3 regions of the Thalassotalea nanhaiensis genome follow, and region 1 is predicted to be linked to each of the others. Evidence: predicted binding sites of a transcription regulator. Region 1 holds the regulator's gene; each other region holds the start of a gene.
What was found. The regulator sigma-54, encoded in region 1, starts transcription at its own class of promoters, with help from an activator protein. The targets are predictions, from matches to a motif close to GTTGGCACGNNNNTNGNNT.
Positions count from the first base shown of each region.

Region 1 (7,300 bases):
ACCCGTTTGAAAGGATTGGTATTGTTTATTGGCTTTATTGTTTATCAATACCTAATCTTTAATCAGTTTGTTTAAGTGAGTTTATCAATGCCCCACGCCAGTAAATTTAAAGAACTTGCAGCGCAAGTTATCGATATAGAAACAAACGCAGTGGCTAATCTGCATACTTATATTGATGACCATTTTGCCAAAGCCTGTCAATACATGTTCGATTGTAGTGGCAGAGTTATAGTTATCGGTATGGGAAAGTCAGGTCACATAGGCGGTAAAATTGCAGCGACTCTTGCCAGTACGGGTACACCAGCATTTTTTGTCCACCCAGGTGAAGCAAGTCATGGTGATTTGGGTATGGTAACCAGTCAAGATGTCGTGCTGACAATTTCTAATTCTGGTGAAACCGGCGAAGTATTGGCAATACTGCCGGTAATAAAACGCATTGGTGCTAAATTAATCGCAATGTCAGGTAACACTCAATCGACTTTGGCAAAACTTGCAGACGTCCATATTTGTATTGATGTTCCACAAGAAGCATGTCCACTGGGGTTGGCTCCAACGTCGAGTACGACCGCAACCTTAGTGATGGGTGATGCTCTGGCTGTGGCGCTATTAAATGCGAAAGGTTTTACTGCCGACGACTTTGCTTTATCACATCCTGGCGGTAGTTTAGGTAAGCGTTTATTGTTGCGCTTAGCTGACATAATGCACAGTGGCGAACGACTACCAGTTATTAATGAAACGGCACTTATAAAAGAAGCACTGGTAGAAATTTCTAGCAAAGGCTTAGGCATGACAGCGGTAGTTGATGATAGCGGAGTTTTAACTGGCTTATTTACCGATGGTGATTTACGACGTATCCTTGATGAAGAAATAAACATTCATAAAGACAATATAGCCAGCGTAATGACCAAAAACCCGATTGTAGCAACTAGCGAAATGTTAGCAGCTGAAGCGCTCAAAGCGATGGAAGATAAAAGTATCAATGGCTTAATAATAGTTGATAAAAACCATCAACCTATTGGTGCGATGAATATGCACGACATATTAAAAGCGGGAGTCATTTAACCTTATGAACCAAACAAACTCTTTAACCAGTACTCTTTACGGGCAAGTAGACAGCAAAATTATTAAGCAAGCAGCACAAATTAAGTTATTGGTTTGTGATGTTGATGGCGTTTTTTCTGATGGTCGAATTTATTTAGGTAATGATGGCGAAGAGCTAAAGGCATTTAATACTAAGGATGGTTTTGGCATAAAAGCTCTTGGTCAAAACGGTGTCGATGTGGCTGTGATCACTGGTAGAAAATCCAATATCGTTGAAAAGCGTATGACCGCTTTAGGCGTAAAATTCATTGTCCAGGGTGAAGAAGATAAATTACCGGCATTGATGAACATCGCTAAAAACTTGGAACTAACTAACGATCAAATTGCCTATATAGGTGATGACGTTCCAGATTTACCTTGTATAGAAGCTGTTGGATTAGGAGTAGCGGTAAACGATGCTCATCCTTTAGTTAAACAAGGCGCAAATTATGTTACCTTTATTAACGGTGGTTTTGGAGCTGTCAGAGAACTTTGTGATCTCATAATGCAAAGTCAAAACACATTACAAAATGCTAAAGGAAGCAGCATATGAGTCGATTGCACACTATTTCAACGATTATATTTATCATCGCATTATCCATTTATGGTTACATGCAATGGCAAAAATCGAATGAGCCTATTGTGCAAATTGTAAAACCTAAAGATGAGCCAGACTTTGTCGCAACAGAATTAAGTTCAAACCAATATGATTCAATGGGTAATTTAACTCATACTATTTATGCTGATAAAATGTCTCATTATATGGATAATACGGAAACGCTCTTTCTAGCTCCTAAATATACGCTATACCCCACAGATGGTAGTGCAGTTTGGCATTTATCAGCTAATGAAGGGCGTTTGGGCGAAGATAATATCTTATTACTCAATGATAGAGTACGATTGCTTTCTGAGGATAAAACAAGTTTTATTTCAGAAATACACGGCAAATCTTTAAATGTAGATTTAACTAATAATATCATTACTTCTGAGCAGACTATCCTTTTAAAAGGTAAAGACTTCACTATGTATGGCTCTGGATTGCACGTTGATATTAACACCACTAAAATGACTTTGAATGAACATGTACAAACAATTTATAAAAAACATGCCTCATAAATTACTGCTCGGCATAGCATTATCATTTACTTCAGCAACAGTTGTTGCAGAAGAAGCTGACTTTAAACAAGAGATTGTAATTGTTGCGAAAAAGCAATCTAGCGATTTAAAAAATAAGATTGCCAGCTATATGGAAGATGTAAAAATCACCCAGGGCACACTAAGTATCGAAGCCGATGTAGTGAAAGTAACCAATCAGGAAGGGACTGATCTTAAGCATTATTTGGCAACAGGAAACCCAGCTCGGTTTAGCCAAATTCTTGATGATGGCCAAAAAATTGAGTTGCAAGCAGATGAAGTATCATACTCTCCCCATACGCAAACCATAACCATTAAAGGTAATGCATCGGTTAGCCAAGAAGGCAGTATGGTTAAAGGCGATATAATCACCTATAACATTGCAACTGAGCAGTTGAGCGCGGAAAGTACCAGCACAGTTACAACAATTTTAAAGCCGGAAGTGAAGCAAGAAACTCAAGATGCAGAAACTAAAATTAACAATGAAGTAGAGCAAGATAAAGAACAATAATATGACCTCAACTTTAAAAGCACAAAACCTTGCCAAATCCTATAGCGGCCGAAAAGTAGTAAAAAGTGTCAGCTTAACGGTTAACTCAGGCCAAATCGTTGGACTGTTAGGTCCTAATGGTGCGGGTAAAACTACCTCGTTTTATATGATCGTAGGTTTAGTGCCAAGTGATGAAGGATCTGTTGTATTAAATGATCAAGACTTAACGTTATTACCTATGCATGAAAGAGCTCGACAAGGCATAGGCTATCTCCCACAAGAAGCATCTATTTTTCGAAAGCTTAGTGTCTTTGATAACATCATGGCCATTTTACAAACTCGTAAAGATCTAGACGATATTGCCAAACAAGAAAAGCTGGAAAGTTTAGTTGAAGAATTTAATATTGGTCACATTATTGAAAATACTGGACAAAGTTTATCTGGTGGTGAAAGGCGTCGTGTAGAAATTGCTCGAGCGTTGGCTGCGGATCCAAAATTTATTTTATTAGATGAACCGTTTGCCGGTGTAGACCCTATTTCAGTAGGCGATATTAAAAAGATTATTTTACAGTTAAAAGAACGTGGTATCGGAGTACTTATCACCGACCACAACGTACGAGAAACCCTCGATGTGTGTGAACATGCATATATTGTAAGTCATGGTGAATTAATCGCTGAAGGTAATGCCGAACAGGTTTTAAGTAATCAACATGTTCGAGATGTCTACCTAGGTGAGAAATTCAAGCTATAGTTATATTATAAGACGTAGCTTAGAGCGAATTAATACCCATTCGTTTCTCGTGTAATCAGTAGTTAACTTGCATAAACTAACTTTATGCAAATTTGGAATTTTTTCAAACAATGAGACCTAGTCTTCAGCTCCGTATGGGGCAACACTTAACGATGACCCCACAATTGCAACAAGCGATAAAGCTGTTGCAACTATCTACGTTAGATCTTCAACAAGAAATTCAAGAAGCCCTCGATAGCAATCCTTTATTAGAGGTTGATGAATCGGCTAATCAAGAAGAAAACAATGCTAATTCTGACTCGCACCTAGATAGTAAACCAGCTACTGCAGATACTCCTGACGGAAGTGAAGATGCGCAGCCTACGCATGATGAAATAAGTACCTCTGAAGCATTAACTCAAAATGAAATTCCACAAGAGCTATCCGTAGATTCAACATGGGAAGAAAGCTTTAGTGCCGGTACGTCGAATACGGGACTTGGTGGCGTCAGTAATGATGATTATGTTTATCAAGGAGAAACGTCAGAATCTATCCAGGATCATTTGACCTGGCAAATGGAATTAACTCCGTTTTCAGATACTGACCGTACCATTGCCGTAACAATAATTGATGCCATTGATGACAGCGGCTACCTTACGGTAACCTGCGAAGATATTTTATCCAGCTTAGGCGACGATGAAGTTGAATTAGACGAAGTTGAAGCAGTGTTAAAACGCATTCACATGTTTGACCCTATTGGCTCAGGAGCCAAGTCTATTGCCGATTGCTTACTTATTCAACTTGCTCAGTTTAGCCCCGACACCCCCTTTATTGCAGAAGCCAAGTTAGTCATTAGCGAGCATATCGATTTATTAGGTAATCGTGATTTTAGACAAATCATGCGTAAAACCAAATTAAAAGAACCACAGCTAAAAGAAGTGATGCAACTCATTCACTCATTAAACCCAAGACCGGGCGATGCGATTGTTCAACAAGAAGAACAATACGTTATTCCTGATGTCAGTGTGTTCAAAAAAAATGGTCGCTGGGTGGTAGAATTGAACCCTGATACCGCGCCCAAAATTGGTATTAACAATCAATATGCCTCGTTAGTAAAAACAACTAAATCATCAGAAGACAGCCAGTTCATTCGCTCACATTTACAAGAAGCCAAGTGGTTTATCAAATCACTTGAAAGTAGAAACGACACATTATTGAAAGTTTCTAATTGTATTGTTCAGCAACAACAAGGCTTTTTTGAACATGGTCCAGAAGCAATGCGTCCAATGGTATTAAACGATATTGCCGAAGCTGTTGAAATGCATGAATCAACAATTTCACGTGTAACCACGCAAAAGTATATGCATACCCCCAGAGGTATATTTGAATTAAAATACTTCTTCTCGAGTCATGTCAGTACAGAGAATGGTGGTGAATGTTCATCAACAGCAATACGTGCGCTGATTAAAAAACTCGTCGATGCAGAGATAGCAGCAAAGCCATTAAGTGACAGCAAAATGGCTGAACTACTTAGCGATCAAGGTATCAATGTTGCACGTCGAACCATTGCAAAATATAGAGAATCGTTAGGTATTCCACCATCGAATCAACGAAAAAGTTTACTTTAAAACCAACAAAACAAGGATAAAGCTTATGCAAATTAATCTATCTGGCCATCATGTTGAAGTTACCGACTCTATGCGCTCATATGTGAGTGAAAAATTACAAAAACTGGAACGACATTTTGATCACATAAACAATGTCTATGTGGTGTTAAAAGTAGAAAAACTACAACAAATTGCAGAAGCAACCTTGCATGTAAATGCTGGCGAGATCTTTGCCTCAGCCAATCATGAAGATATGTATGCGGCAATAGACGGCTTGGTCGACAAATTAGATAGACAAGTTCTTAAACATAAGGCTAAGTTAGCCCACCATTAACTATGAAACTAGATCAATTATTAAGCCCTGACTGCACCCTATGTGCAGTACAGGGTAAAAGTAAGAAAAACATTCTTCAACAAATCAGTGCAATTGCAGCGAACAAAATTAGTAGTGCAAGCGCAAAAGAATTGTTGGAAAGCTTAAGCAAAAGAGAAAAATTAAGTAGTACTGGAATTGGTAATGGTATTGCTATTCCACACGGAAAAATCAATAACAGTGAAAGACCCGTAGCAGTATTATTGACAACAGATAAGCCGGTTATCTTCGACGCTATTGATGATAAGCCGGTGGATATCTTTTTCGCGCTGTTCGTACCCGAAGATCATTGTCAGCAACATTTAGAGACTTTGGCCAGTGTTGCGAAATTTTTTAGTGATAAAGAGAATAGTAAAAGAGTGAGACGTTGTCACAGCGCCACTGAACTTCATCAATTGGTTGTAAACAATTAGGTAAAAAATGAAACTAATCATCGTAAGTGGACGTTCAGGCTCAGGTAAAACCGTCGCGTTAAGAGTGCTTGAAGATCTTGGTTATTATTGTGTTGATAATATTCCGGTAAACCTATTACCCGCACTAACGCATACCGTTATTAATGACTATGAGAATGTTGCCGTATCACTCGATGTACGTAACCTGCCAGAAAACCCTGACGATGTTAAAGAGATCATAGATTACCTGCCTAATTCGGTAGAATTAAGTATCTTGTATTTAGACGCCGATGATAGTGAACTTATACGACGCTACAGCGAAACAAGACGTTTACATCCACTTATTCGTCAAAATATGGCACTTGATCAGGCTATTGCTCTTGAGAAAAAATTACTGGACCCAGTGGCAAGTAGAGCAAATTTATACATCAATACGTCAAAATTAACCCCTCATCAACTTGCCGATTTAGTGCGAGAAAGAGTACTGGGTTCAACGACCGGTAATTTAGTCATTGTATTTGAATCATTTGGCTTTAAATATGGCGTACCTTCTGATGCTGATTACGTGTTTGATGCAAGATTTTTACCTAACCCTTTCTGGGAAGAAGGACTAAAAGCCTACAATGGCTTGGATCAACCTGTACAAGACTTTTTGGCAAGCCAACCGATAGTCACAAAATTTATTTGGCAAATTAACTCTTTCATGATGACCTGGTTACCGCACTTAGAACGTAATAATCGTACTTATTTAACTATCGCTGTCGGCTGTACTGGTGGCCAGCATAGAAGTGTTTATATTGCCGAAACTTTAGCAAAACAGTTTAAAAAAGAGCACAAAGATATACAAATTCGTCACCGTGAAATGAGTAAATAACCATAAAAATGACGTCATTAACAATTGAACAAAGTGTCCTCATAGAGAATAAATTAGGCCTGCATGCAAGAGCTGCAACTAAATTAGCAAAATTAAGTAAAAACTATCAGGCTAAAATTACCCTAACATTGGAGAAAAAGTCGGCTGAGGCGGATTCAATTATGGGGCTGATGCTATTAACTGGTAGCCAAGGCAAAGAAGTGCACATCAAAGCCGAAGGGATTCAAGCCCGCGAAGCAATGACTGCAGTAATTCAATTGTTTTTAGACAAATTTGACGAAGACGAATAAAGCTGTAGTCTAATTTTAATAAAAATTAGCTGATAAAACCATTAGCTTACGTTAAACTTGCATTGATTTAGAATTAAAACAACAACCTTGCACAGGGTGATTCATGCCAGAGATATCAGAGCAAGAAATTAGCCAAAAACGTTTATTGGAAATTAATACCGCTTTAGAAAGTGGTATGTTCGTTTATGTGCGAAAAATGTTCCAGCATATGCCGCCTTTCGACATTGCCCTACTTCTCGAGTCATCAACTTCACGCAGTCGTAACGTACTTTGGCAATTAATTGATCCTGATTTACAGGGTGAAATCCTAGAAGAGCTTTCTGAAGAAGT
Region 1 is NZ_CP134146.1:3,793,829-3,801,128, forward strand. It holds gene RI845_RS16465 (calcium/sodium antiporter) at 1-75, shown strand, start outside; gene RI845_RS16470 (KpsF/GutQ family sugar-phosphate isomerase) at 88-1,062, shown strand; gene kdsC (3-deoxy-manno-octulosonate-8-phosphatase KdsC) at 1,067-1,633, shown strand; gene lptC (LPS export ABC transporter periplasmic protein LptC) at 1,630-2,196, shown strand; gene lptA (lipopolysaccharide transport periplasmic protein LptA) at 2,156-2,725, shown strand; gene lptB (LPS export ABC transporter ATP-binding protein) at 2,727-3,455, shown strand; gene RI845_RS16495 (RNA polymerase factor sigma-54) at 3,566-5,062, shown strand; gene hpf (ribosome hibernation promoting factor) at 5,088-5,375, shown strand; gene ptsN (PTS IIA-like nitrogen regulatory protein PtsN) at 5,378-5,827, shown strand; gene rapZ (RNase adapter RapZ) at 5,835-6,680, shown strand; gene RI845_RS16515 (HPr family phosphocarrier protein) at 6,689-6,970, shown strand; gene mgtE (magnesium transporter) at 7,074-7,300, shown strand, end outside.

Region 2 (7,300 bases), 140 kb from region 1:
AAAAGCAATACGAAGTAACGATTATTTGGAAGCCCAAAAGTATTTTGATTTTCGAATCTTGGCCGACAGTATTTCTGTAGAGCAAAAAACAGAGTTAATTAAACAGTTAGACATTGTTTGGTCACAGCATCATTCCTTAGATATCACTACCTTAAGCGATGAACCGCAAGGTCATCTTGACGATGGTTTGCCTAGTTATCGTGACCTACTCGGTGTAATAGACTCCTCAATAAAAGATGTCCCTATCTATTTGCAACGAGTAAAGGTTGAAAATGGAAAACAGATTTGGAAAATATCGAGTAAGACAGTAGGGCAAATTCCTGAACTGTGGAGTGAATTTGGTTATCATCCTATTGCTGAGTCAGTTGGTGAGTATTTGCCGGAATTTCATATCTTCGACATGCAAAATTGGCAATTTGTCAGCTTTATTATCATTTTAGTTTGCTCTTGGTATCTAACCGATTTTATTCGCTATTTTTTGATTAAACTTGTGTCGTATTCAGAGGTGTACCGGCGAACAATGCGTCGCTTTATTAGAGTGCCGCTGCGTTTGTTTTTGTTTTTTATTTTTTTACAGTGGGCTACAGGGCACCTAGGCCTATCTATATATGCAAGGGTTTGGCTCGATACCGGAACATTAAACTATTTGGCATCGATTTTTCTTTCAATGGGGATCATTGAATTTTGTTTTGCCTTGTATGTCAGCCGCGCCAGTCAAGATAATAACAGTGTAGTTATTTTAAAGCCTATGGTTACCACGTTAAAAATTATCACAGTGATAGTGATTGCATTAAACTGGTTCAAAGATGCCGGTTTTAATATTACTGCAATAATTACTGGCTTGGGTATAGGTAGTTTGGCAATTGCCTTAGCCGCACAAAAATCTTTGGAGAATGTATTTGGCGCATTTACTTTATTTGTTGCCAGACCAATAAAGCCTGGAGATATGTGTAAATTTGGTAATACTCAGGGCAGAGTTGAAGAAATAGGCTTACGCTCTACCAAAATCAGAAAACTCGATAGAAAAGTTGTACATGTTCCAAACTCCACCATAGCATCGATGGAACTTGAAAATATTTCAGAAATAGATAACCGTCGCTATTTAAAACGCTTACGTATTCGTTTAAACACTCCAACAGACAAGTTAAAAGCCCTAGTCGAAGCGATACGCAAATTAATTGACGAACATCCAAACACTACCGATTTAGAACGCTATGTCAGATTTGAAGATATTGAGGAAGATGCATTTATCGTTGTAGTAAATGCTTATTCAACAGTATCTGGTCGAGTTCAATATAAAGAAATAGAAGAAAAAATCAATTTTCAAATTATGCAGATAATTGATCAGCATAAAGTTGAACTTGCCATTCCTGAGCAGCGGTTATCAATGAATGACTTAACAAAGCCAGCCTAAAGCATTAAGCCAATAACAAACAATATCCAAAAGGCAAAGCCGGTAAATATAATTTTGGTTATTTGCGTTTGTACTACGTCTTCTTCAGGCATATGTTTAACGGTCATTATGGAGCCAACAAATGACGGTAGGGTAAAGATAAATAACCCTGAAAACAACGGTAATTGGCCGAAGTAAATAATCGCTAAAACCGAAATAAATACTATCGCGACTATGACCAGTTGCACGTTCAATAATAATTTAAACGCAGGCGTTAAATTTTCACTGTTAATGCTTGGTTCATTGTTTATTTGTCGTTTGCAATTTCTGATAAATAACACGGTTAATGCCAATAACCCTGAGCAAAAAGCTAATCCTACTACTGTATAACTTAGCTGTGATGTGTGTAAGTAGTAACTAACTAGGGTTGGTGAAAAACCAAGTAATAATACATGAGCAAATATTGAACTGATCGATATTGCTTTAACATCACCAGGCTGTCTTGTTTTTAGGCGTAATATCATCAACATTATTAGTGCCGATAATGCGGTTAAGCCGTACGCAAGAAAACTACCATCAGTGGTCATTTTACTAAGCACGGTTAATCCCAAAGTAAACACTGAGAAGCAACCAAGTATTAACTTTAACATTTGATGGCGAACATGCAGTTGTTTTTGGCTGGACGGGCTTTGTTGATCTAATGCTTGTGCGTTGGTAATGAATGCTCGTTGATAATCATCAGCCAGATTAACGGTAATTTGAGCCAATAGCGCAAGAATTAATAATGAAATAAATAACGAGCCATCAACCACACCACTATACGCGGATAAACCCGCACCTAATATTATTGCTGCACAAGGCATGAAAAAGGTAATTGGTCGAATTGCGGATAAAAATAAATTAATTGCTACAGGCATAAAGAGTTAGGCGTCTAAAAATTCAGAGCACTATATTACACAAAAATTAACTGCGTTTCTGCCATTTTAAAGATTAAATATTACCGTAATGGCCAACTATGAATGACCTTATATTTAACACCTTGGTCTGTTGATATTGATTCATATAAACAAAAGCTACTGAACTCAATGTTAAAGTTTGGGCTGACAAGAACATCTGGCAGGTGTTTGGCTTTTCTGCATAAGGTTAAATGTGGAATATACGGCCGTTGTTGTATATTAACGGCAAGTTCGAGCGCGATATTAGTCAGTTTTTCCACTAATGTTACAAGGTTATTCGCAACACGGTCACTGCCTAAAAACAACACTTTCGGTTTCGCCCAAAAGCCAATATTGTTTAACGAAATTGAAAACTGTTCAGCGTATATATGATTAACGGCTTTAACGCACAGGCTCATGGTTTCCTCATCAACATTCCCTAGAAAAAGCAGAGTAATATGAAAGTTCTCCGATGTTACCGACTTAGTATCATTCGGTAAGTATTGCTCACGCCAGTTCGCAATATCTTGCTTGCTGTTGTTTGCTAAGTTCAAGCCAAAAAAATATCTGCCCACAGATGTTTCTCTAAAAAAGTGCCTGTCTAATTTTGGCGTAGATTAAGGTTAAATGTCAAAAGTGTGAGTCGCACTCAAAACGTGCATAAGTTCATATTGAGTGCAATTAGCTTACTCAGCTTATTTCGTACATCCTATTATGTTGCTGTTTTTAATGGTTATTTTGTTTGTTTTTTAGTTGGCATTGGCTTTGCAATATTCTTTTTAATTGCAGTATTAAAAACATATGGAGTTAAATATGAGTGAGCATGCAGGTATTAAACTGTGGTCATTTACAGGGAAAATGAAAACCCTTCACTTAAGCTGGATGGCATTTTTTATCACCTTTGTAGTGTGGTTTAACCATGCGCCGCTATTGGCGGTTATTGCTAACAGCTTGGGGTTGTCTTCAAGTGAAATTAAAACGCTATTGATCTTGAATGTCGCATTAACCATTCCAGCTCGGGTGATTATCGGTATGCTAACCGATCGTTATGGTCCAAAACTTACCTACACTTGGGTGTTAGCATTATGCAGCATTCCTTGTTTTATGTTTGCCACAGCCAGTAATTTTGAACAAGCAGCAATAGCACGATTCTTACTTGGTTTTATTGGTGCTGGTTTCGTTATTGGCATTCGTATGGTCAGCGAGTGGTTTCCTGCTAATGAGCTAGGCACTGCTGAAGGTATTTATGGTGGATGGGGTAATTTTGGCTCAGCAGCTGCAGCTATGTCACTACCAGCAATCGCTTTATTATTCGGTGGTGATGATGGCTGGCGTTATGCCGTTGGCTTGTCAGGCTTACTTAGCTTAATATTTAGTGTTGTTTGGTATTTAAATGTGTCAGATACCCCAAAAGGGTCAACGTACTTTAAACCTAAGCAAACCGGTGCAATGGAAGTAACCAGTAAAGGCGACTTTTGGTTATTACTGGTAATGAAAATTCCAATGTATGGTGCCTTGTCTTTATTAACCTGGAAGTTATCACCAAATGGCGTAAGTTTGTTTTCCGAGCAAAGTGCGCTTATTGCTTATTTTGCTCTAGTCTTGTTGTTTATTTATGAAGTAAAACAAACCTATAAAGTAAATGGTCACGTCTTTAAAAAGCCAGTACCAGAAATTCATCAGTATAAATTTAAACAAGTTGCTGTGCTTAATATCTTGTACTTTGCTACTTTCGGCTCAGAGTTAGCTGTTATTTCAATGTTGCCATTATTTTTTGCCGAAGTATTTTCATTGGATATGGTGTACGCCGGTTTATTAGCATCACTTTATGCGTTTATGAATTTAATGTCTCGACCAGGTGGTGGTTGGATAAGTGATAAATTTGGCCGTAAAAAAACACTGTTAATATTAACTGCAGGATTAGCTCTCGGTTATTTAACAATGTCTAGTATCGACAGCAGCTGGCCATTAGCGTTGGCGGTATTAGCTGCAATGGCGTGTTCGTTTTTTGTACAAGCTGGCGAAGGTGCGGTATTTGCAGCAGTACCATTAATTAAACGTCGCTTAACCGGACAAATTGCCGGTATGACGGGGGCTTATGGTAACGTTGGTGCAGTAGTGTATTTAACTGTACTATCAATGGTAAGTTATCAACAGTTCTTCTTAGTGATTGCGGCAACAGCGGTAGTTGGCTTTATAACATTACTGTTTATGGAAGAGCCAGAGGGCACTATGACAGAGGTTCGCGAAGACGGCACGATTGAATTAATTAATGTTACTTAAGTTTTAGTAGAGCTATATTATGTCGGCAAATGAAGTAAAGAATATAGAGAAGAACCTAAGTGTAACCGCTCAATTGCAGTTGCACTTTGGTGGTTATTCTTGTGCCGGTAAAAAAGCTGAAAACCAAGATGCGTTCGCAGCTTTTATTCCTAAAGCAAGTGAATTGTCATCCAAAGGAGCGGTTGCTGCCATTGCCGACGGTGTATCAAGTGCCTCCAAAGCGGCAGAAGCTGCACAGCTTGCTGTTACTCAATTTATTGAGCAATATTATTCAACCCCACAAACTTGGTCTACACGTAAGTCGGCAGCAAAAGTATTAACCAGTTTGAATCAATGGCTGTATTCTCAAACCGACTCGATAAGTGGTCAGGCACAACAATGGTTAACCACTTTTTCTGCATTTATTGTTAAGTCATCAACCGGCTATATCTTTCACTTGGGCGACACACGCATCAGTGTTTATAAAAATCAGCAACTTGAAATAATAACCAGTGATCATAATCGTAAACAAGGTGCGAATAACGCAGTGCTTACTCGTGCGCTTGGCGCCGATTCAAGGCTGCAAGTAGATGTTCATCAAGTGGATATTCAAAATGGCGATATTTATGCGTTAACCTGTGATGGTGTGCACGATTATGTATCGGCTAAATATGTTAAACAGCAATTATCTACTCTGCCAAAACATCCTAGCAATATAGAACTTGAACAACTCAGTAAGCAAATTGTTGAATACGCAATTGAGCAAGGCAGTGATGACAATGTTAGCTGCCTATTAGTATATATTCACACAACACCTAATCGACAAACCCAAGAAATAGAGCGCAACTTATTAAGTCGGCGCATTCCTCCAGCCCTTAACGTTGGCACTAAGCTTGATGGCTATAAAATAGCTAAAATTATCCATGCAAGTCACCGCTCGCACCTATATTTAGCGCAACATGAAGAGCAATCAACGCCGGTAGTTCTAAAGGTGCCGTCACAAAACTTTGCCGACGACACCATTTATCTACAAGGCTTTATGCGTGAAGCTTGGGTTGGAGAACGCATTAAGCATAGCAATATAATGCGGGTTAAAAGCGATCAAAAAGATAGCCGTTTTCTTTATCATGTGTGCGAATATATTGAAGGTCAAACCTTAAGCGAGTGGATGTTTGATAACCCCAAGCCAAGTATTGCCCAAGTAAGGGAAATCGTCAGCCAGGTTATTGCCGCACTTAGAACGTTTCAACGCTTAGAATTGGTCCATAGAGATCTTAAACCTGACAATATAATGATCGATAAATTTGGTCAGGTAAAATTAATTGATTATGGTACGGCGCTAATCGCCTCCCTTGATGAAAATAACGACACATTAACCGAAACTGTGCCGCAGGGATCGTTAAATTACATTGCCCCGGAAACGTTATTAGAATTAAGCGCCACCAATGTGAGTGATATATTCTCACTGGGGGTTATTTGCTATGAAATGCTTTGTGGCGAATTACCCTACAAACCGATGCAAAATACTACAATTACTCAAACTAGCTATCAGCAATGGCAATATCGCAGTATTAAACAGTTCAGACCTGAATTGCCATTATGGTTAGACCTAAGCCTGCAACAATGTACACAGGCAGATCCAAAGACAAGGTATCAGGCCTTCTCTGAATTAGCCGCCGACTTAACCAAACCAAATTTAGTCGCCGTTGAAGAATATAAAAAGCAGCCAATTCTTCAGCGCAATCCAGTTAAGTTTTGGCAAGGCGTATCTCTAATTTTATTTATTGCTCTTATCTTGTCAGTGGCCAACTAGTACAAGCAATTTCAACGTCTGAAAAGCAAGACACTTTATCTTTTTACTACTTTAATAATGTCCAATTTTTATTGTCTATATATTTATAGTTGATTCAGCTGTTTTGCTTTTTTCGACTAATTTTGCCTCGTTAAGAATTAATTGTGTATATTCTATATATAAAAATACATAAAATATATTGACCTTGATAAATGTTAGTGTTTAAATAAATTTATATTTTAAAAGCCCTCATTAATTGTCTTTTAGTGTTATGACGATAAATAAGTGGGTACATAATTTTTATAGGTTTATTTAATAAATGATTGATCAGCGTTTTGTTTTATTAAGCAAGGAAGATAATGTTTTTGTCTGTTGTGAGCAGGTAAAGGCTGGTGTTGAAGTATGCTTAGAGGAAAGAATGCTGACCATTCAGACCGAAATTAATGTGGGTCACAAAATTGCCAGATTTGACTTAATCCAAGGTGACAAAGTGATCAAGTATGGTGCACCAATTGGTTCAACAACCGAAAATATAGCGTTTGGCGAGCATGTTCATATGCATAATATGAAAAGCGATTATATCGCCAGTCATACTCGTCAAAAGCGAGCAGGAGAAGAATAATGCAAGGATATTTAAGAGCAGATGGTCGCAAAGGTATTCGCAATTTAGTTTTAGTTACCTATTTAGTTGAATGCGCTCATCATGTTGCACGAGAAATTGTCAATCAAAGTGAGTCAGACGATGTGCAATTAATCGGTTTTCCAGGTTGTTACCCTAATGAATATTCTCTAAATATTATGGAAAATCTTTGTTCTCATCCGAACGTTGCCGGCGTGTTGGTTGTTTCATTAGGTTGTGAAGGGTTTAATCGAGAGCAGTTATCACAAACAATAGCAGCCAGTGGAAGACCGGTTGAA
Region 2 is NZ_CP134146.1:3,937,295-3,944,594, reverse strand. It holds gene RI845_RS17110 (mechanosensitive ion channel family protein) at 1-1,414, shown strand, start outside; gene RI845_RS17105 (UbiA prenyltransferase family protein) at 1,411-2,310, opposite strand; gene thpR (RNA 2',3'-cyclic phosphodiesterase) at 2,391-2,903, opposite strand; gene RI845_RS17095 (NarK family nitrate/nitrite MFS transporter) at 3,142-4,611, shown strand; gene RI845_RS17090 (bifunctional protein-serine/threonine kinase/phosphatase) at 4,631-6,403, shown strand; gene RI845_RS17085 (UxaA family hydrolase) at 6,702-7,004, shown strand; gene RI845_RS17080 (UxaA family hydrolase) at 7,004-7,300, shown strand, end outside.
Region 2: RI845_RS17095 (NarK family nitrate/nitrite MFS transporter) is a predicted target of sigma-54. The motif match lies at 3,081-3,099, and genes of this name have one in related genera.

Region 3 (7,300 bases), 120 kb from region 1:
ATATAGAATTAAATGTTTACCTTGCGTTTGCTACAGGCTGGTTATCGCTCTTTGGCGACGTCAATTACCTTAACCTGAAAGATGGCTCAGATAACACCTTATCTTTAAAGAATTCAATTGCTTTTAGTATGTCGCTGAACTCTTGGCAATCGACTTTCGAACCTCGTTCAGAATAAAAAACTTCTAAATGAGACCTGACGTCGTAAATACAAAAGCCTTCAATTAAAGGTAATTCATCTACACCTATCAAATCAGGATTAATATTGAGCTTTAATAGCTCTGATTTAAGTTGAGATAATTCGGTTCGCATTGTCATCCTGACGGTCTCTTAATCGCTCAAACCTGTCGGTGAGCTTTATTAAAAGCTTGATACAACTCACCTAAAGTTAAATCATCATGCCACAGACTATTAAAGTCAATACCATGATGTTTATGTAAATCTTCTGCTAAAGTTTCAAACTCTAAAGCGTCCGCTTGCCATTTTTTCGGGTATAGCTCTCGATAAATAGTTAGCAATTTATCACTTGGTTCAAACTGCAATTTGTCTTTCTTATCGAATGCAAAAGCATCTACAAAAAATATTAAAAATGAACGAATGTTACTTGTAGAGTGTCCTGGGAATTCGGCTTTCCAACGTTTCCCCATACAGTTGCGTAGTCGGTAAATTTTAGGGAGTGTATCTTCCTGATAAATTGACCAAACGAGATAGGTTAGCACCAATGCCACAATAATAAACTCAATCATTATTTACTTCCTCCTATTCGTCCGCTGTTCGCTCTTTTCTGTCGTTAGTAACATTCATTAATCATTCCAAAACACCCAGTCTGAAGAGGAACGATTTATTAAATCCGCAGACGACTGATGGATGCGAATAACGTGTTCTGGATTAAAAGGCAACTCACTATAGTCTTCAACCGCGATTATCGTATTCGGATATAATAAAAGCACCCCTGAGAATTCAATACCAGATAAAAGTTCAACAGTCACCAAAGCAGCATCTTGTTTAAACTCAGCAAATGGACCATCACGTTTTATCAAATCTATCGGTATCTTAGTATTTCTCACTTGAAAGTGCCTTGCTCCACTGTCGGCTAATCGCTCCGCAGCGGCCTGTGAGCTTTTGATTACATTACGTTAAATCGTTGAGTGGTGCAAACGTGCCATTCTTGAATTTGTTAAGCACCATTTTCCGTGTAGATTATATAGAACGCACCTTGCTCATTTATCATTTTTTGCCAATCCTCATGACCTTCAGATTGCTTACTGTAATCGCTTAGAGTTATTTCACTGTACTCTTCGATATTAACATTGTTCCAATCTTGGCTCTCAAGCAATTGGGTAATATGAGTAGCTGAGAGTTCAATATTGGCTTTATCTATAATGGCTAAGAAAGGATACACCTTTTCTATTTCATATAATCCATCATGACCTGAATAAGTAACAAGTCCTTTAACTGTGAAACCTATTTTGGAGTTGTCAGCGTATTCTTCCAATTCACTTATTTTATTTTTGATTTTTTCAATGATTTTTGCGAACACTCAAGGCTTCCTGCTATGTATAAAGATTGTGTGGAGAAGTTTTAATACCACTGTCTGCTGATCGCTCTAAGCAGACCTTAATCTTTTCAAAGCATTACGTCAAGATTATGGAAAAACCATAAAGGCTTTTACTACAGGGACAGGCATTTTAAATACATAAAAGCTATTACTCACCTAGCAGGTTCATGCCTGTTAGGGCTTTTTTATTACGTAGCTAAGATAGGCTTTTTCCCAGAGAATTTGTTATATGAGTATTGAACCAACATCAAAAGTATACCGACAGTCAAACATACCCATCCAAGCGCCTCCAGACTTTTATTACCATCAGTGAAGTGGCTACCAGCGAAGTTCGCTAATGCAGAGGCATACAAGTGAATAGCAAAACTTGTACTAATTAGCGGTTTAAAACCTTTTTTAGCAATAATCGACATGAATATAACTGAACAAATAACTTCTGCAATAGCGTGCAACACCATGACTAGAATAATTATTTGTCTTATATTCCATTCATTTGAAATACTATAATTAAGAAAGAACCAACCGATTGAATAAATGGAAAAGCTTAAAGCGACCATATACCAAGATCTGATTTTAAAGAACCACCACAAAAAGAAGCAGGTGATACAAGTAACTAAAACACTAGTAATGCTGAATATTAAACCAATGTCATTCATTACCTCTGAAAAAGAGCCATAAAGCAAGGAAGCACCAACTTCATAGTAAGCCCAAAATAACGCCGAGAGGACAAATGTGACTACTACCACACCAATGCCAGCAAATAAATTTCCTCCTTGCTCTTTTGTTTTAATATTTGATTGTTTACTTTGTTTTGATAAATGTTTGCTCTGGCTAAGTATAATTAAGAAAGCTGCTGAAACTACAGCAGCAGATAAAGCGAACCCTGTTGACCAGCCAACATGTTCTGCCGTAGCTCCGACAATTATGGGGGCTAGCAAAGCACCAATGTTAATAAGCAAATATTGTCCCGTAAAAACACTGTTTAATTTTTCTGGAAAATTTTGCAATTGATGGGCAATCATTGCAGGTATATTTGGTTTAAACAATCCAGTGCCGATAGCGATAAGACTTGTAGCATAGTAGATAGATTGACTATCGATAAAGGTCAAACCGATATACCCTAAAGCCATTAGTGCTGCACCAAGCAATGTGGAAAGGTAAGCACCAACAAGAAAATCAGCGCACAATCCTCCTACTATCACGGCTAAATATGTATAAGCAGTGAATTCACCATAAAATTCAAGTGTTTTATCTGTAGGCCAACCCACACCTCCAGAGCCTTGGTCTATTAGAAAAAGAACTAAAATAGCTCTAAAGCCATAATATGCTAACCTTTCCAGGCAATTAGCCAGCAATAACCAACCTATCCCTTTAGTTGGAGAATGAGTTACTTCACACAAAATAAATCCCTTTTTAATATTTATTATTTTTATTGTATGGATATTATCAATTGCATGTAGTTAATGAAATGTATTTTTAAATACGACAACTTCAGTTTTTTGCATTTGTTACCTTAAAGGCTTTGTAAGCTATATAATCGCACTGATAATAATGATGACCTCAAGTATTAGCTACTTCCTTGACCTTAAGTGACTGAAAAGGTTAAGGTCTGCTTAGAGCGAACAGCAGACAGTGGTATTAAAACTTCTCCACACAATCTTTATACATAGCAGGAAGCCTTGAGTGTTCGCAAAAATCATTGAAAAAATCAAAAATAAAATAAGTGAATTGGAAGAATACGCTGACAACTCCAAAATAGGTTTCACAGTTAAAGGACTTGTTACTTATTCAGGTCATGATGGATTATATGAAATAGAAAAGGTGTATCCTTTCTTAGCCATTATAGATAAAGCCAATATTGAACTCTCAGCTACTCATATTACCCAATTGCTTGAGAGTCAAGATTGGAACAATGTTAATATCGAAGAGTACAGTGAAATAACTCTAAGCGATTACAGTAAGCAATCTGAAGGTCATGAGGATTGGCAAAAAATGATAAATGAGCAAGGTGCGTTCTATATAATCTACACAGAAAATGGTACTTAACAAATTCAAGAATGGCACGTTTGCACCACTCACCGATTTAACGTAATGTAATCAAAAGCTCACAGGCCGCTGCGAGCGATTAACGGTCGTTGATTAAACATAACTTCACTTGATAAAACTATTAGCTAGTCAGGAAAACAGTATCTATGTTTCGTATTTTATTATCTATTTTGATTTTATGTAGTGCCCAAACATTCGCTGGTAAAATAGAGACTAATGTAATAAAACTTACTCCAGATTCTGCCGCTAATTTAGATTTTTTTGTAACGATTGATAGATTCGATACAAGAAAAAATATTTCTAGTTTTATCGATATCGCTTTCCCTATCGAAATAGAAAATGTAGGTATATTTGTTAGTGCTACGTTAATACAGGGTAAGGTAGAGAACCCTTTCTTTAAAACAAACTTAAGTAGTTGTCCTAGTAGTTATTCCGATGAAATTGATATTGTAAGTTTTGAAACTACGGAAAAAGAAGTAAGTGAATTCAAAATATACATAAAATACAAAAATGAATTAACTGGGCTGCGTACTTTCTTTTTTATCGAAGAGCTCAATAATTTTTCGGAATACGACACAGATGCAATTATTCGTAAAATTCAGTCCTCAGCAAATCCAAAGAAACCTAGAAATAGAGTTTGTTCTTATTAATTATATTTGAAACTTACATGTTAATTAAAAAGGACGGCTCGTATCTTGCCGAATTTTCCGACTTTTTATAAGGCTTTGCGACCGTCTCTGAATGGCACTTAAGAGACGAATAGGTTCTAATGGGATTACTGTAAGGTAGTCCTTTTTTATGTCAAAACACAGGTTGTGAAACTAGTAAAAACTTCATTGGAATATTGGTAAAAAACACCCAAATATTCACCTTTCTTTATGCCTATATAAAGTAAGCACTAATTAATTTCGATAAATCAGAGACTTAAAAATCTCATGCTGCACGAAAATCTCAAACTATCTGAATTTTACCATCTAGTTTTTACCTGTTATGCACTTATCTAGTGATTATTGAGCACTACTATGGTGCACCATTATGGTGCCTTAGGCTGGTGCTGTCTGCAACTCATTGTTTTTTAACGTTTAATAAAGTTGGTACATAACTTGTAACCCTTTAGTCAGCTTATAAATAGGGGGCGAAATGAAAATAATTAACGCAATAATAAAACCATTCAAACTAGATGACGTTAGAGAAGCAATATCTGAAGTTGGCGTAGAAGGCTTAACTGTTTCAGAAGTTCGCGGTTTTGGCCGTCAAAAAGGTCACACTGAATTATACCGTGGTGCTGAGTATCAAGTGGATTTCCTGCCAAAAGTAAAACTAGAAATAGCAGTGAAAGCCGACGATGTTGAACGCATTATTGATGCAATCAGCAAGTCTGCCCACACCGGTAAAATAGGTGACGGTAAAATTTTCGTATATGACCTTGAGTCAGCAGTGCGTATTCGTACTGGTGAGCTTGATGTAGCAGCACTTTAATAGGGGATTGAGTAATGGAAGAGTTAGCAACAGTAACATCAACAGTCTCTGAATTGAGATTTGCTTTAGATACATTTTACTTTTTAATGTCAGGTGTATTAGTTATGTGGATGGCAGCAGGTTTTGCCATGTTAGAAGCGGGTTTAGTACGCTCTAAAAATACCACTGAAATTTTAACTAAGAACATCACACTGTATTCAATTGCGTGTGTAATGTTTTTATTAGTGGGCTATAACATCATGTATGTTGATAACCCTGAAGGCGGAATTTTACCAAGTATTGCTGGTTTAATTGGTACGCAAGCTGAAGGCGCTGATCATTCTTTAGAATCAGATTTCTTCTTCCAAGTAGTATTCGTAGCAACAGCAATGTCTATTGTTTCAGGTGCGGTTGCAGAGCGCATGAAGCTTTGGGCTTTCTTAGTATTTACAGTCGTATTAACTGGCTTTATTTACCCGGTAGAAGGTTACTGGACTTGGGGTGGTGGTTTCTTATCTGAAGCTGGTTTCTCTGATTTTGCAGGTTCTGGTATTGTACATATGGCCGGCGCTGCAGCTGCTTTAGCTGGTGTTTTATTACTTGGCGCTCGTAAAGGTAAATACGGTAAAAACGGTGAAATTTACCCAATTCCTGGTTCAAACATGCCGCTTGCTACATTAGGTACTTTTATCTTATGGATGGGTTGGTTTGGTTTTAACGGTGGTTCTCAGTTACTTCTTTCTGATGCTGAAAATGCAACTGCTGTTGGTCAAATTTTCTTAAATACTAACGCTGCTGCTGCCGCAGGTGCTGTTGCTGCTTTATTACTTAACAAAGCTATTTGGGGTAAAGCTGACTTAACTATGATCTTAAACGGTGCATTAGCTGGTCTTGTTACAATTACTGCTGACCCACTGTCTCCATCACCAATCTTTGCTTCATTAATTGGTGCTCTTGGTGGTGTATTAGTTGTGTTCTCAATTACTTCTTTAGATAAAATGAAGATTGATGATCCAGTAGGTGCTATCTCTGTTCACGGTGTTGTTGGTTTCTTCGCTCTTATGGTTGTTCCATTTAGCAACGGTGATGCAACATTTGGTGCTCAACTTTACGGTGCTTTCATTATCTTTGCTTGGGTATTCGCAGCTAGCTTTGTAGTTTGGTATGCATTGAAGAAAACAATGGGTATCCGTGTTAGTGACGAAGATGAATACAACGGTGTAGATAAAGTAGATTGTGGTATTGAAGCTTACCCAGAGTTCGTATCTCTAAAAAGCTAATAACTAAAATCTGAGTTTTAGTTTAAATAGAAAAGGAGCCATTTGGCTCCTTTTTGTTTTTAACGGTAAAGCTTATAGCTTAAATCACACCCAACTCTCGTAAACGTTCCATCAAATAACTGTGTTGAGTATGACGCTCAGACAGCTTTACTTCACTTCTTGGATGAAGAAATAACGGTAGTGAAATTCTAGACTTGCTCGCATCAGTACCCTCAGGGTTAATTACTCTGTGACTTGTTGATGGAAAATAACCACCTGATGCTTCTTGTAGCATGTCACCAATATTAATAATTAAATTACCGAAATCTGAAGGTACATCCAGCCATTCACCTGACTGTAATTGCACTTGTAAACCAGGTTCATTGGCCGCAGGTAAAATTGTTAATAAGTTAATGTCTTCGTGTGCTGCCGCTCTAATTGCACCAAGCTCTTCATTGCCAGCCAGAGGAGGGTAATGTAATACCCTTAACAGAGTATTAGGCGTATCCATGATCATATTTGATAACGGCTCTGAATAAAGCTTTGCAACCTCTGGTGGACTATATTTTTCTACCCAATCTAGCAATTCGCCAGCAAGACTCGATGCTAATTTATAGTAATGTAATATTTCAGTTTTTAAATCCTCTGGAATTCGTCCCCAAGGATACACATGATAATATTCTTTAATGTCTTTTTGTTGATGGCCTTTTGCTGTTTCTGAAATATCAGTGCTAAAGAAACCATCTTGTTTGGCAGGGTCAAAAGCATATTGTTCTTTATCACCAAATGAAAAGAATCGTTGCCAGTTGCTATAGATAGACTCGACTAATTCTTTTTTAATTGGGTGATTTACTAGTACGCCAAATCCTGTCTCTCTAAGTGAGGCAACAAACTTTTCACCGGCATCTTCTGCATGGTAATCGACAACTTGCATTGGTAATTCTCTTTTAATTTATTTTCTTAATAAGTTTAGCTTAGCAA
Region 3 is NZ_CP134146.1:3,669,429-3,676,728, reverse strand. It holds gene RI845_RS15965 (hypothetical protein) at 65-310, opposite strand; gene RI845_RS15960 (hypothetical protein) at 337-744, opposite strand; gene RI845_RS15955 (hypothetical protein) at 802-1,065, opposite strand; gene RI845_RS15950 (hypothetical protein) at 1,176-1,538, opposite strand; gene RI845_RS15945 (POT-type proton-dependent oligopeptide transporter) at 1,745-2,956, opposite strand; gene RI845_RS15940 (hypothetical protein) at 3,240-3,602, shown strand; gene RI845_RS15935 (hypothetical protein) at 3,749-4,252, shown strand; gene RI845_RS15930 (P-II family nitrogen regulator) at 4,743-5,081, shown strand; gene RI845_RS15925 (ammonium transporter) at 5,096-6,340, shown strand; gene RI845_RS15920 (2OG-Fe(II) oxygenase family protein) at 6,420-7,253, opposite strand.
Region 3: RI845_RS15930 (P-II family nitrogen regulator) is a predicted target of sigma-54. The motif match lies at 4,693-4,711, and genes of this name have one in related genera.